DNA from 3 places in the Sodalis sp. RH19 genome. Region 3 is predicted to be linked to each of the others. Evidence: predicted binding sites of a transcription regulator. Region 3 holds the regulator's gene; each other region holds the start of a gene.
What was found. Region 3 encodes PurR, which represses purine synthesis genes. Its sites were predicted from a motif close to CANGCAAACGTTTGCNTG; they were not measured.

Region 1 (5,219 bases), 1.5 Mb from region 3:
CGCAATGGCCGGCAAAGGCCATTTCCAATAGCGTCACCAGCAGGCCGCCGTCGGAACGGTCGTGGTACGCCAGCAGAACGCGGTCCGCCACCAGTTGCTGCAGCGCGCGATAAAAGCCGCCCAGCTGCGCCACGTCGCGCACGTCCGCCGTATCGTCGCCCAGCTGGCGATAGACCTGCGCCAGGGCGGTGGCGCCCAGCGCCTGATGCCCGGCGCCCAGATCGATAAGCAACAGGGCGTTATCCTGCCCGGCGCGCAGCTGCGGGGTTACCGTGCCGCGCACGTCTTCCACCCGGGCGAAGGCGGTAATCACCAGCGACATGGGCGACGTCATTTCACGCTGCTCAGCACCCTGCGGCCAGCGGGTTTTCATCGACATCGAATCCTTGCCCACCGGAATGGTCAGGCCCAGCGCCGGGCAAAGCTCCTCGCCCACCGCCCTGACCGCGTCATACAGGCCGGCATCCTCGCCGGGATGGCCGGCGGCGGCCATCCAGTTGGCGGAAAGCTTGATGCGTTTAATATCGCCAATCTGGGTCGCCGCCAGATTGGTAAGCGCTTCGCCCACCGCCAGCCGAGCCGAGGCGGCAAAATTCAGCAGCGCCACCGGCGCGCGTTCGCCAATGGCCATCGCTTCGCCGTAATAGCTGTCCAGGCTGGCGGTGGTGACCGCGCAGTCCGCCACCGGCACTTGCCACGGCCCGACCATTTGATCGCGCGCCACCATGCCGGTGACCGTGCGATCGCCGATGGTAATCAGGAAGGTTTTTTCCGCCACCACCGGCAGATGCAGCACCCGTTTTACCGCCTCGGCCATCTCGATGCCGCCGCGGTTAAGCGGCGTGCCCGCCACCGGCAGCCGGACAACGTCGCGCGTCATTTTCGGGGTTTTGCCGAGCAGCACGTCCAGCGGCAAATCGATGGGACGGTTGTTGAAATGGCTGTCGTCCAGGCTGAGATGCAGTTCTTCCGTCGCCTCACCAATCACCGCGAAGGGCGCGCGCTCGCGGCGGCAGATGGCCTCGAAGGCCGCCAGCTGTTCAGGCGCCACCGCCATCACATAACGTTCCTGCGATTCATTGCACCAGACTTCCAGCGGGCTCATGCCGGGCTCGTCGTTGGGAATATCCCGCAGTTGGAAACGCCCGCCGCGATTGCCGTCGCTGACCAGCTCCGGCATGGCGTTGGACAGCCCGCCGGCGCCGACGTCATGGATAAACAAAATAGGATTGTCGTCGCCCATCTGCCAGCAGCGGTCGATCACCTCCTGGCAGCGGCGCTCCATTTCCGGGTTGTCGCGCTGCACCGAGGCGAAGTCGAGATCGGCGTCCGACTGGCCGGACGCCATCGAGGACGCCGCGCCGCCGCCGAGACCGATATTCATCGCCGGGCCGCCCAGCACGATAAGCTTGGCGCCGGGGGTGATCTCTCCTTTCTGCACATGGCCGTCGCGAATATTGCCGAGGCCGCCCGCCAGCATAATGGGCTTATGGTAGCCGCGCAGCTCGATGCCGTTATGGCTGTCGACCCGCTCCTCATAAGTGCGGAAATACCCGGTCAGCGCGGGGCGGCCGAACTCATTGTTAAACGCCGCGCCGCCCAGCGGACCGTCGGTCATGATATCCAGCGCGCTGACAATGCGATCCGGCTTGCCGAAATCCTCTTCCCACGGCTGGCCGAAACCGGGAATGCGCAGGTTGGAGACGGAAAAGCCCACCAGGCCGGCCTTGGGCTTGGACCCGCGGCCGGTGGCGCCCTCATCGCGTATCTCGCCGCCGGAGCCGGTGGCGGCGCCGGGCCAGGGTGAAATAGCCGTGGGATGATTATGGGTTTCCACCTTCATCAGGATATGCGCCGCTTCCTGGTGATAATCGTAACGGGCGCTGCCGGGTGCGGCGAAGAAACGTCCCACCGCCGGTCCCTCCATGACCGCGGCGTTGTCCTTATAGGCGGACAGGACAAACTCCGGCGTCTGTTCAAAGGTGTTCTTGATCATTTTAAACAGCGACTTCGGCTGTTCCTGGCCGTCGATAATCCAATCGGCGTTGAAGATTTTATGGCGACAATGTTCGGAATTGGCCTGGGCGAACATATACAGCTCAACGTCGGTGGGATCGCGGCCCAAGCGGGTGAACGCCTCGAGCAGGTAGTCGATTTCATCCGGCGCCAGCGCCAGCCCCAGCGTCTGGTTGGCCTGCTCCAGGGCGTCGCGGCCGTCCGCGAGCATAGCCACGGTGCGCACCGGCGCGGGCTCGTGGTGGGCAAACAGCGCCTGGGCCTGCTCCAGCTCGCTGAAGACGGTTTCCATCATCCGGTCATGCAGCAACGTCCCCAGTTGCCGCCACTGGTCCCCGGTCATCGACGCGCCCTGGAAATAAAACGCCAGCCCGCGTTCCAGGCGCTTGACCTGCGCCAGCCCGCAGTTATGGGCGATATCGGTGGCCTTCGACGACCAGGGGGATAATGTGCCGGGACGCGGCGTAACCAGCAGCAGCCGGCCCTGGGGCGCATGTTCGGCGAGAGAGGGGCCATACTTCAGCAGCCGTTGCAGCCGGGCAAGCTCGTCGGCGGAAAGCGGCGCGCTCAGGTCGGCAAAGTGGACATATTCAGCATAGACATCGCTGACCGGAAGCCGGGCATCCTGGCAGCGGGACAATAGCTTGTTGATACGAAATGCCGACAGAGCGGGCGAACCACGCAGTATTTCCATAATAAAAGATCTCTCGTCTTTGAACCGGCGACCAAAGGTGCTCGGGTACGGCTTGCCATGGGGCGCATCTTTAGCGCAGCTTCAGGGGGGAAACGCGCGCCATTATAGAGAATCCCGGCGGCGGACGAAACCGTTTGCGCGGTTATTGTTGCGATTCTTCTTGTTAAAACGTCCCCGCGGCGGGAATGCAATAAATTTGCACCTTGGCGTTTTGTTAAGCAAAATGCTCCGACCCCAGGGAAAAAAAGATAATAACACCGCGATCACAGACCGCGATAAAATCGCCCCGGCGAGAGATAACTATTTGAAGCGTTTTAAATTAAATTATGTCGTGACCGGCGTTATCGCCGTCTTGCTGACCTGGGCGTTGTGGTTAAACGTCCCCTGGCACAGCATGCAGGACGATAAACTCAGCCAGATAAAAGCCAGGGGAACGCTGCGCGTCAGCACCATCGACGCTCCGCTGAGCTTTTATACCGCCAACAACCAGCAAACCGGTTTCGATTACGAACTGGCGAAGCGTTTCGCCGATTATCTGGGGGTCAGGCTGGTCATCCGCCAGCGCCATACCCTCAATGAACTGTTCGACGATCTGGACAACGACGATGCCGATCTGCTCGCCGCCGGATTGCTCTACAATAACGACCGCCTGCAGCGTTTTACCACCGGCCCCGCCTATTATTACGTTTCCCAGCAACTGGTGTACCGCCTGGGCCAGCCGCGGCCGAAAAACCTCGGCGCCCTGCAGGGCCGGCTGGCCGTCTCCTCCGGGTCGGCGCATATCTCGCTGCTGCGCGGCCTGAAGGAAACAAAATATCCGCAATTGCAATGGGAGGTATCCTCCGATCTCAGCAGCAAGGCGCTGCTGGAGCAGGTGGCCGAAGGCAAGCTCGATTATACGCTGGTGGATTCGGCGACCGTCGGCCTGCTGCAACGGGTGCATCCGCAACTGGCCGTGGCCTTCGACGTCAGCGACGAGGAGCCGGTCACCTGGTATCTGCCGCGGCGCAATAGCGACAACCTTTCCGCCGCCCTGCTGGATTTTTTCAGCGGCCAGGAAGCGGACGGCACCATGGCGCGGCTGGAGGAAAAATATCTCGGCCACGTGGGCAGTTTTGATTACGTGGACACCAAGACCTTTTTGACCTCCATCGACGCCACGCTGCCGACGCTGCAAGGGCTGTTCCAGCAATATGCCAAGGAAATCGACTGGAAACTGCTGGCGGCCATCTCCTATCAGGAATCCCATTGGAATCCCCAGGCCGTCTCCCCCACCGGCGTGCGCGGCCTGATGATGTTGACCCGCGCCACCGCCGATAGCCTGGGCATTACCGATCGGCTGGACATTGAACAAAGCATCCGGGGCGGGGCGCTGTATCTGGAACGCATGATGCAAAAAGTGCCCGATACCATTCCCGAGGATGAAAAAATCTGGTTTGCGCTGACCGCCTATAATATGGGTTATGCGCATATGCTGGACGCGCGCGCCCTGACGGCAAAGCAGCAGGGCAATCCCGACAGCTGGGTGGACGTCAAGCTGCGCCTGCCGATGCTCAGCCAGCCGCGCTACTATCAGCAAACCACTTACGGCTATGCGCGCGGCCAGCAAGCCTACAATTACGTGGAAAATATCCGGCGCTACGAAATGAGCCTGAACGGCTACCTGGAAGAGAAAGAGAAAAAGGCGGCGCAGCTGGCGGCGACCGAGGCTGAACCGCTAGCCCCGTCACCGGCCGCGACGCCCGGCCCGGCGCCGGCGAAAATCCCGCCGCAGATCACCGGACTGTTCCCGCCCAATGCGACCGGCGCCGTGGCCGCGCCGCCCTGGATCCGGCCCGGCGGCGTTATTCCGTAATCGTCGGGTCCTGGGACTTCAGCGCCAGGCGGCGCGCTTTATGCGCCTCGCGGCGGGCACGGAAAAACGCGCTCAGCTGGGCGGAGCACGCCCCGGCTAGTACGCCCTCGGTAATAGCCACGCAATGATTAATGCCCGGCTGGCGCAGCACATCGCACAACGAACCCGCCGCGCCGGTTTTCTCATCCCTGGCGCCGAAGACCAGCCGGCCGACGCGCGCATGGATAATCGCGCCGGCGCACATTACGCAGGGTTCAAGCGTGACGTATAGCGTGGTATTCACCAACCGGTAGTTGCCAAGCACCGCCCCGCCCTGGCGCAGCGCCATGATTTCCGCATGGGCGGTGGGATCGTGACGCCCGATGGAACGATTCCAGCCTTCGCCGATGACCCGGCCGTCCAGCACCAGCACCGCGCCCACCGGCACCTCGCCCTCGCCTTCGGCCCGGCCGGCCAGGGAGAGGGCATGGCGCATCCAGCTTTCGTCGCCCTGTTCGCCGTGCATATCTGTTCTCCCGGATGATTCGCAGCCGGTGATTATACAGGGATAAAGGGATTTTTTAATCCAGTTGTTTTAACTCGCCCTCGCGGGTGACGCGCCAGCGATGTTCGCAAAAATAGAGCAGCGGGCTGTCGTGCTGGCTATCGCTATAG
Region 2 (5,219 bases), 2.6 Mb from region 3:
TAACTCAATACGAAGTTTTATCTTAAAAAAATGCCGTGCGGCGACACCGTACGGCATTTTTATGATTTGTATGACAGCCGTTTAAAATATCCCGCAGCGCGGTCTGCCGCCGGCACAAGGGCTGGCCGCTTCGTTAATCTATCGTTAACCCACTGTATTCCATATTTTAATTATCTCCCGCTAATTTTTTATGCAACATATGGATAACAGCACCAAATTCTCAATTAATGAACACCCGGCTTGTCATGATTAAGGGTTTTTTGCCTTGGCAAAGGTCATTGCGACTTGAATAACATCATGATAGAGGGAGGGAAGGGATTCACATTATGCCATCATCCGCTATTCAGCACAGGGAACATATCGGACGCTACCACAGCCAGACTCACGATTATGTCAGTAATAAAAAAATCCAGCAAAAATTGAACGGCATGGCCGCGTCGCCAGGCGATGGGGTCGTGGGCGCCAGGGCGCATCTCATGCTTCAGGCGCTCACGCTGGCCACCAATATATCAGTGAGCCTGGCGCCGGCAGCCGTGCGGCCATCCGGGCGCGCCGTTTCCCCGTTGCTTTCTCGCCAGGCCGCGCCCACAGGCCCGGCGGCGCCACCCCCCGCAAACAGCATCCATGAAATGAAGGGCAAGGCACCACAACGGCTACTGTTTAACATGTTAAGCGCGGGACAAGGCTATGCGGAGCATGGCATCGGTCAAGACGCGATTGCGTTTATGTATATTTCGCCAGAAAAGGATAAGTCTTTTAGACAGAAGCGAATATCTTTAGATATCTCAGCCGGTCTGCAAGAACAGGATTACCGGGATTATATTGAAAAGAATTGCCATATCAGGACCAAAACCAACCAAGGGAAAGTATTGGGGGATAGTCTGCTTGTCACCGGCGAATATATCAGGAATCCCGTTCGTGGTTTCGCCGAAAAACTTAAGGAGTGGATCTGGGGTAATGGTGAACTTTCTGAAATAGGAGCCATACTGTTTGAAGTTGTCAATCTTGGTCATGACATCATTTTCGGGATTTACACTATTGGCGCGTACCCGATTATAAAATATACTTCGGCAAAAGCCTTGTCTGTATCAGGCCATTCCATCAATGGTGACAGCAACTGCGTCAGGAACGAATTTTCGGCTGAGGAAATGGCCAATCTGCTGTTCAATACCGAGGTTGGCATTACCGACCGCAGGGGTTTTTCAAATCCACTGTTACATCACAAACCACGGGAATTGCAAAAGGCAAATGCCTTTGATCCAGACGGGGTATTTGTTCACGAAAAATATCCGACCGGTATCAATACTGTCAAACATCTTGCCGTTGACCTGGATGGCGCCATCCAGCGTGTTCGGCAAACAGAAGCGGGTGAATACATTATTCCACCTGGGCAGCAGGGTAATAACGCTAAAACTGGCCGGAAAGTTTTTTATGACGCGATAAATGATAAGATCCATATCGACGGAGATGTGCCTGAAGGGCAGGGAGTTGATTATACAGTACAAAACGGTAAGAAATTTATTAAATTATATGGCGAGAATTATGAACTTAAGTATAGCGCGGGGAAAAGAACCCACGAAGTGAAATTGCGGAACCATGACGGAACGGAATCCCGGATTCCGGTATATCATGAAAAAATCAGCCATTCTTGGCATCTTGGCACACACAATAACAAACCCGCCTTCACGTTTAGACAAGAGAAAAGAATTAAGTCGTTCAAGGTGAGGTTTGACGGCGCCTATGAATATATTCAGGTTGATAACCTTAATCCCAAACACTATGGTGCCGGTAAAATTATTGAAGTCAGGTCAAAAGACACAATGGCTATGGGTGATAATGTCATAATGAGGGTGGTTGAGCTGAAGGGAGAATTAGTGCCTGTGCGCGCGGCGGTAGTGCCCAAAAGAGGCCTTAAATATGAAATTTTTAATCGGGCTATGCCTGGCCGGCGCGGCCATCCCGTCGAGTTTGACGGTCGCCGCTGGTTGTTTGAAGCGCCGACGTCAATCCATGTCGCCAAAACGCTGCGACGCGCCATTGCCAAGGATATTGTCGGGGAGAGCGTCAACGCGTTCGATTTGTCCACGCCTGATAAGCTTGGCCTGCGCTGGGATATAAATAATAATTCATATCTGAAAATTAAAAATAAATATTTTAAAGTGAAAAGGTATCCGCAAACCGCATACAAGTTTTTTCTGATGAATAATCATCGAAAAATCAACCTTCGCTTCAAGAAAAATAAATTTCATGTCGAAAATTTTAGGGAAAGGATTAACGATCTCCGTAAGATTGGCATGAGCGGCCGGGCGGGACTCAGGCCGCGTAAGCATGCTGTGGATATTCTCAAGGACCTGGATGGGTTCGACCTTGAACAGGCCAAAACACTGCTGTCTCAATACCATTTCCCCCAGGAGGGACTGTTTAACGAATATTCGTTTGCCTTGCATATTGAACAGTTTAGTGAAATTCCTCCCTGGGCAAAACGGTTTAAAATTGATGAAAGCGCCGTCAATGTGGCGCCGGCGCAAGGGCGGAAAGTGCCTGTGTTTGATCCCGATGACGAATCCGTTAACCTTGAACTCCTGCTCGGTACGCAGATTGGTGAAGGTGATTACGGTATCGTTTTCCAGGATGGCCAGGATCCCAATTGGTATATCAAGATGATGCGCCCACATCCGGATGGCGACGCCGATATAGATATTGAAATGTTGGCGGAAAAGGAGGCTGAAAGCTTTCGTTTATATTATGGCCCGGAATCGGCAAAGGTATTTGCTGATAATGATGGTAATTTTTATAACAGAATGTACAAAATTCCCGGCATAACGTTAGATTCACTTCCCGAGGGCTCCCTGCCGCACGATGCAGTTGAACGCTTTGTCGATATGCTGGAAAAACTAAATAATGTCAATATGATACACGCTGATCTCCATGGGGCGAATATGTTGTGGGATGCAGAAAGTGAAATGTTTTTCCCCATTGATATCATTGATATTAAAAAAGATTTTTTTCGCAGCGGCAACGACTATAAACACAGTCTAAACATGCGTGGCGAAGAAAGATGGGACGATGTGATTTATGAGATCAAACAAAAGATGGCGCCCTGAGGCCATGGCAAGGATGCGGCCGCTCTTTATCCGGCGATAATGAACAACGCGCCGGTGGTCACGCCAGCCGCCGCCGTGCCGCCTGGTCCAGCGAAACGTTTCGATGGCGATCACATTTTTGATGTTTCCCGCTTGTGGCTTGGCCCGTTTGTGATTATTTTCAGCCCAGCGAAACGTTTCGCTGGGAGGATCTGCCAATGAAAAAAGGATTACTGCTCAACGCCGAGGTTTCCGCGTTGATTTCCCGCTTGGGGCATACCGATGAAATCGTCATTGCCGATGCCGGGTTGCCCATACCCGCGACAGCCGCCAGGATCGATCTGGCGTTGACCCAGGGCGTGCCGGGCTTTTTACAGGTGTTCGACGTCGTGGCCAGTGAGATGCAGGTGGAAAGGGCGATAATCGCCAGCGAAATGGCCGCCCATAATCCCGCGCTGCACCAGGCGTTGCTGGCCGGGCTGTCCCAGCTGGAGCAAGCGCAGGGCAATACCATCGTCATCGACTATATCAGCCATCAGGCATTCAAAGCGCAGACCGCCCACAGCCGGGCCGTTATTCGCAGCGGGGAGTGCTCGCCCTTCGCCAACGTTATCCTCTGCTCCGGCGTCACCTTCTGAGGCATTTATGCAACCCTTACTGCAACTGAGCGGGATAGACAAGTCGTTTCCGGGCGTCAAAGCGCTTTCCGGCGCGGCGCTGACCGTGTATCCCGGCCGCGTGATGGCGCTGGTGGGGGAGAACGGCGCCGGTAAATCCACCATGATGAAGGTGTTGACCGGGATTTACAGCAAGGATGCCGGTACGCTCATATTTATGGGAAAGGAAGTTGCCTTCAGCGGCCCCAAGGCGTCGCAGGAGGCCGGTATCGGTATCATCCATCAGGAACTTAACCTGATCCCTGAACTGACGATCGCCGAAAATATCTTCCTGGGGCGCGAATTCCTTAACCGTATCGGCGGCATCGACTGGAAGCGGATGTATCGCGAAGCGGACCGACTCCTGGGCCGCCTGAACCTGGCCTATAGCAGCCACCGGTTGGTGGGGGAATTATCGATTGGCGATCAGCAGATGGTGGAAATCGCCAAGGTAATCAGCTTTAAGTCGCAGGTGATCATCATGGACGAGCCCACCGATGCGTTAACCGATACGGAAACGGCATCGCTGTTCAGTGTGATAAACGAACTGAAGCAGCAGGGGTGCGGTATTGTCTATATCTCCCATCGGCTAAAGGAAATTTTCGAGATCTGCGACGATGTCACGGTGATGCGCGACGGGCAGTTTATTGCCGAACGGCCGGTAAACGAGCTGCAGGAAGACAGGCTGATTGAAATGATGGTGGGCCGCCGCCTGGAGGAACAGTATCCGCGCGTCGCGCAGCGTCCGGGCGAGGAGCGCCTGCTGGTCAGCCACCTGTCGGGCCCCGGGGTGCATGACGTCAGTTTCTCCCTGCGCCAGGGGGAAATCCTGGGCTGCGCCGGGCTAATGGGCGCCGGCCGTACCGAACTGATGAAAACCCTCTATGGCGCCGCCAGGCGCACCGGCGGCAGCGTGACGCTCGACGGACGCGCCGTGGTCGCCAGGTCGCCCCAGGACGGGCTTGCCAACGGCATTGTCTATATTTCCGAGGATCGCAAGCGCGACGGACTGGTGCTGGGCATGTCGGTTAAGGAAAACATGACTTTAACCGCCCTGCGCTACTTTAGCCATCAGGCCGGTTGGCTGAAACACGCCGACGAGCGGGTGGCTGTCGGGGATTTTATCCGTTTATTTAATATCAAAACGCCGTCGATGGAGCAGCCTATCGGCCTGCTGTCCGGTGGCAACCAGCAAAAAGTCGCCATTGCGCGCGGCCTGATGACACGCCCTAAGGTGCTGATCCTGGATGAGCCGACCCGGGGCGTCGACGTGGGCGCCAAGAAAGAGATTTACCAGTTGATCAACCAGTTTAAACAGGAAGGACTCTCCATCATCCTGGTGTCCTCCGAGATGCCGGAGGTCCTTGGCATGAGCGATCGCGTCATGGTGATGCATGAAGGCCGCTTAAGCGGCATATTCCCCATCGAACAGGCCACCCAGGAAGTGCTGATGGCCGCGGCCGTCGGCAAGCTTTATCGT
Region 3 (5,219 bases):
ACGGAAGGCGCGGTGATTGAATTGACCTATAACTGGGGCGTCGATAGCTACGAGCTGGGCACCGCCTATGGCCATATCGCGCTCGGGGTTGACGATGTGGCCGCTACCTGCGACCGCATTCGCCAGGCCGGCGGCAAGGTGACCCGCGAAGCGGGACCGGTCAAGGGCGGCACGACGGTTATCGCTTTTATCGAAGATCCCGATGGTTATAAAATCGAGTTGATTGAACAAAAACATGCCGGCAAGGGCCTTGGCAGATAAAGTACCAGCCCGCCCCCGCCAAATCCGCTCTCCTGGGGAGCAGGGAGCGGATTCGCCATGCATCCGGCGCTAAAATTTGCCATAATGCGGGCTGTTTTCCTTAAAAATTAAGAACAGGCATGGCTGAACTTGATGATGTAAATACCCTTCGCGGCCGTTTTCGCGGCTTTTATCCAGTGGTAATCGATATTGAATCCGCGGGCTTTAACGCCGCAACCGACGCCTTGCTCGAAATCGCCGCCGTCACCCTCAACATGGACGATGAAGGCTGGCTGGTCACCGACCAATGCCTGCATTTCCATGTCGAGCCTTTTCCCGGCGCGCAACTGCAGCCGGAAGCCCTGGCCTTTAACGGTATCGACCCGACCAACCCGCTGCGCGGCGCGGTGAGCGAGTACGAGGCGCTGCATGAAATTTTCAAAATGGTGCGCAAAGGCATTAAGGATCGGGGCTGCAACCGCGCGATTATCGTCGCGCACAATGCCGGGTTCGACCACGGATTTCTTATGGCGGCGGCCGGACGGGCGGCATTAAAGCGTAATCCTTTCCATCCGTTTGCCACCTTCGACACCGCTGCTCTCAGCGGGCTGGTGCTGGGCCAGACGGTGTTGGCCAAAGCCTGCGCGGCCGGAGGCATCGAATTTGACGCCGGCCAGGCGCATTCCGCGCTCTATGACACCGAACGCACCGCTGAATTATTTTGTGAGCTGGTTAATCGCTGGAAACGTCTCGGCGGCTGGCCTGTTCCCCCCGTCGGCGAGCCTGCCGCCGGCGAGCACGCCTAGCCGATGCTTGCGTCCGGCGGTTAAAAACCCCCGCCGCAAGGGGCGGGGGTTATCCGCAGGCGTCCCGGAGAACTCAGGAAGGGGTCTGGTTTTCCTGGGAGTTGTATTTTACCGCGGTCTCTTTGATCAACGGTTGCAACTCGCCGTGCTGATACATTTCGATAATGATATCGCAGCCGCCGACCAGTTCGCCGTCCACCCACAGCTGTGGGAAGGTCGGCCAGTTGGCGAATTTCGGCAACTCGGCGCGAATATCGGGATTTTGCAGGACATCCACATACGCGAAACGCTCACCACAGGCGGAAAGCGCCTGTACTGCCTGTGCGGAAAAACCGCAGCCGGGCAATTTTGGCGAGCCTTTCATATAAAGAAGAATCGGGTTCTCAGCTATCTGCTGCTGAATTTTTTCAATCGTCGTCATTGTCTCGCTTCCTCAAGCCAGCATCTGGCCTTATCTGCACTGTGCGGGATTACACGCAGTCTCTTCATTTTAGCCACTACCGGCTAAACAAATAAACGTTTTTTTGCCGGCCCGCGCGGTAAAGGCGCGTCAATTCACTCCCGGCCCGCCCACGTAGGACAGGCAATACTATCACTGTAGCGGCTTTTACCCCCTGCCGCCGAACAAAACGGGCTGAAACATTCGGTGCACACCCTCAAAATATGTTGAATAAAGCGCCGCTGAACGCTGTTAAATGCAGCAAAATCGAACTTATTCACGTTTATACACAATAAGTAGTGAATTGATGATGCAATGACGAGGTAAATAGCTTAAATTCCTGTGAGGTGTTGATAACCCCCTATTTTGGGCCACATAAGGATAGCGTTTATCATGCGTTTATGCTTTACGCTTTTTGTGTTGCTTTTTACCCAGTTGTTTTTGAACCTGGCACATGCCGCGCCGAGCGCCGGCGTCAATGCCGATCAGCGCAAATCCCAGGCAGCGGCGGCAAAAACCGGCGACCGGCGCAAACGCAAACCGGTAAAAATAGCCAAGAAAAGCAAACCTGTCGCCAGCGCTCCCGCCGTCAGTGAAAAAGCCAGCATTAAAAAATCGCCGGAACCGGCGCATGAAAAAGCCGGCGTTAAACGGCCTTTGGAACCCGCGGTGGCGAAAACCGGCGCGAAGAAAAGCAAAACGTCCCCTCTTGCCAAGGCATCAAAAACCACGGCGACGAAAAAAATAGCCTCCTTCACTCCGCCGAAAAAAGGCTATAAAAAAGGTTACGGCCGGCACCGGATGATAAAAGATCAGGCGGCGGTAGAACTGGTGGCCAACGATCAGCCGATAAAGATGAGCGAGAGCCATAAGAAACGCTACCAGACCGCCAAGCTTACCGCCATGAATAAACTCCTCTCCCAAATGGGCAAGCCTTACCGTTGGGGCGGCATGTCGCCTAATACCGGCTTTGACTGCAGCGGCCTGATTTATTACGCCTACAAGGATGTGGTACGCATCCATATGCCGCGCACCGCCAACGAAATGTACCACCTGCGCGACGCAGCGCCGGTTAAGAAAGACGAGCTGGAAAGCGGCGACCTGGTCTTTTTCCATATTTCCAATCGCGGCGCGGCGGATCACGTCGGCGTCTATCTTGGCAATGGTCGCTTTATCCAGTCGCCCCGCACCGGCAGCGATATCCGTATCAGCTATCTGAGTGAGGATTATTGGCAGGATCATTACGTGGGCGCCCGCCGGGTGGTCACGCCGAAAAATATCCGCTGAAGGCGCGCTGGAAAAAAAGAGGAGCCAAGGCTCCTCTTTTTTATATCTGAACCGAGAGGGTGTCAGTTCATGACGGCGGTAAAGCTGAAGACAATAATCACCAGCAGCGAGAACACCGTGGTCAGTAACGACATTTTTAAATCGCTGTCCATTCTATCTCCTTAACGTAAACCAGGGCGCCGGCCTTATCCACCGGCCCGCAGAGCAGTTATCGTCAGTTTGCCATAACAGCGATGAAAAAGCTTGCTCCCAACCTGTAGCCGCCACATTTAACACTTTCACTTTGGCGCGGGATGAACGAAAATTAACGGTTAATTCCACAGCGTCGGAAAGTGCTTGCGCCTTCGACAGACATTATTCCAGCCAGGGCGTACGGGAGTATCAAAGGCATGGCAACCATTAAAGATGTGGCAAAACGCGCTAATGTATCGACAACCACCGTTTCGCATGTGATCAATAAAACCCGTTTTGTTGCGCAAGACACTCAAATTGCCGTGCTGGACGCCATTAAACAACTGCATTATTCACCCAGCGCCGTGGCGCGCAGCCTGAAGGTCAATCGCACCAAGTCCATCGGCCTGCTCGCCAGCACCAGCGAGGCGCCCTATTTCGCCGAAATTATCGAGGCGATTGAGCACCATTGCTTTGCTCGCGGTTATACCTTGATATTGTGCAATTCGCACAATGATCTCGAAAAACAGCGCGCCTATCTGGCGATGCTGGCGCAAAAGCGCGTCGACGGCCTGCTGGTGATGTGCGCCGAGTATCCCGAAACGCTGCTGGATATGCTTGAGGAATATCAGCATATCCCCATGGTGGTCATGGATTGGGGTGAGGCCCGCCGTGATTTTACCGACACCATTATCGATAACGCCTTTGCCGGCGGTTATATGGCGACGCAATATTTGCTTAAACGCGGCCATCGCGCCATCGGCGCCATTCCCGGACAGCTGGCGCGCAACACCGGCGGCGGCCGCCACCGCGGCTATCTGCATGCCATGGCGGAGGCCGGCATCCCGTTAAACGACCGCTGGATTGTGCAAGGCAATTTCGAGCCTGAATCCGGCTACCTGGCGATGAAACAAATCCTGGCGCAAACGCCGCGTCCCACCGCGGTCTTCTGCGGCGGCGACATTATGGCCATGGGCGCACTGTGCGCCATTAATGAAATGGGCCTGAGCGTACCCGAGGATATTTCTATCATCGGCTACGACAACGTGCGCAATTCGTGCTTTTTCAGCCCGGCGCTGACCACCATCCATCAGCCTAAAGAGGATTTGGGCGAGGCGGCGCTTACCATGCTGCTCGATAGGATTACCAGCAAACGCGAGAACGCCAAAACCATCGAAGTCCATCCGTCGCTGATTGAACGCCGTTCGGTCGCAGACGGTCCCTTCCCCGCTTAAGGCCACGCGCCAGGCCCGGGCAACGGGCTGGCGCCTCCAGGGTCTGTTGCTATGTAAAGCGCCGTCCGCCTCGGACACAAGATTTTTCATATAATGATCTCTGTGCAAAGAGTTATTGTTTCAGAGAGAAATCATTAAGTTATAATGGGAAATACATTAGCGCGTTAGCTATTGTCTAAATTAAAATGCAGGCTTATACTCAATATCGTTAACAATTATAACGAGTTGTCTAATAAATTTGTATAAAAGTATGTCGTGTTTTCCAACATGACATCACCCTTTTATAAAGCGCCCGGCTAAGTCGCAGTCTAAGGTTTACTTTATATTCCTCTGTTGATGGTGATACTTCAGACACCACGGATAACCGTGGATTCTTATAAAGCCCGCAGGCATGGTGAGTGCTTTTCCTGACGGGGCACTGCAGAAGAAAGGTGATGGAGAAGCTATGAGTTCCTCGTGCGTTGAAGACCTGAGCTTTCATGATAATGATTGGTACCGTATCGTCCATGAATTGCTCTCTGAAGCCGGTATTGAACTCAATGGTTCAAGACCATTTGATATCCGAATCAAGAATCCGGGATTTTTTAAGCGCGTATTGCAGGATGGATCTTTGGGATTGGGCGAGAGTTACATGGATGGCTGGTGGGAGTGTGAGCGGCTGGACATTTTTTTCCAGCGTGTTCTCAGGGCGGGTCTGGAGAATAAACTTCCGCATCATTTAAAAGATACCTTACGCATTGCCGCCGCCCGGCTGATGAACCTCCAGTCGCGCAAGCGGGCCTGGATCGTGGGCAAAGAACATTACGATTTGGGTAACGATCTGTTTGAAAAGATGCTCGATCCCTATATGCAATATTCCTGCGGCTACTGGAAACAGGCGACCACCCTCGAGGAAGCCCAGCAGGATAAGCTGAAGATGATTTGCGAAAAACTGCAGCTGCGACCCGGCCTGACGCTGCTGGACGTGGGCTGCGGCTGGGGCGGGCTTGCCGCCTACGCGGCCAGGAATTATGGCGTATCGGTACAGGGCGTCACTATCTC

Region 1: purL (phosphoribosylformylglycinamidine synthase) is a predicted target of PurR. The motif match lies at 2,834-2,851, and genes of this name have one in related genera.
Region 2: rbsD (D-ribose pyranase) is a predicted target of PurR. The motif match lies at 3,271-3,288, and genes of this name have one in related genera.

What each region holds. Positions count from the first base shown of each region.
Region 1 covers NZ_CP178734.1:285,202-290,420, reverse strand. Annotated here, with positions in the region: gene purL (phosphoribosylformylglycinamidine synthase) at 1-2,710, opposite strand, end outside; gene mltF (membrane-bound lytic murein transglycosylase MltF) at 3,015-4,565, shown strand; gene tadA (tRNA adenosine(34) deaminase TadA) at 4,555-5,070, opposite strand; gene yfhb (phosphatidylglycerophosphatase C) at 5,126-5,219, opposite strand, start outside.
Region 2 covers NZ_CP178734.1:4,411,189-4,416,407, reverse strand. Annotated here, with positions in the region: gene ACL2XF_RS19865 (hypothetical protein) at 327-3,104, shown strand; gene rbsD (D-ribose pyranase) at 3,302-3,721, shown strand; gene rbsA (ribose ABC transporter ATP-binding protein RbsA) at 3,729-5,219, shown strand, end outside.
Region 3 covers NZ_CP178734.1:1,790,596-1,795,814, reverse strand. Annotated here, with positions in the region: gene gloA (lactoylglutathione lyase) at 1-261, shown strand, start outside; gene rnt (ribonuclease T) at 381-1,046, shown strand; gene ACL2XF_RS08050 (Grx4 family monothiol glutaredoxin) at 1,120-1,467, opposite strand; gene ACL2XF_RS08045 (NlpC/P60 family protein) at 1,879-2,772, shown strand; gene ACL2XF_RS08040 (YnhF family membrane protein) at 2,835-2,924, opposite strand; gene purR (HTH-type transcriptional repressor PurR) at 3,162-4,178, shown strand; gene cfa (cyclopropane fatty acyl phospholipid synthase) at 4,624-5,219, shown strand, end outside.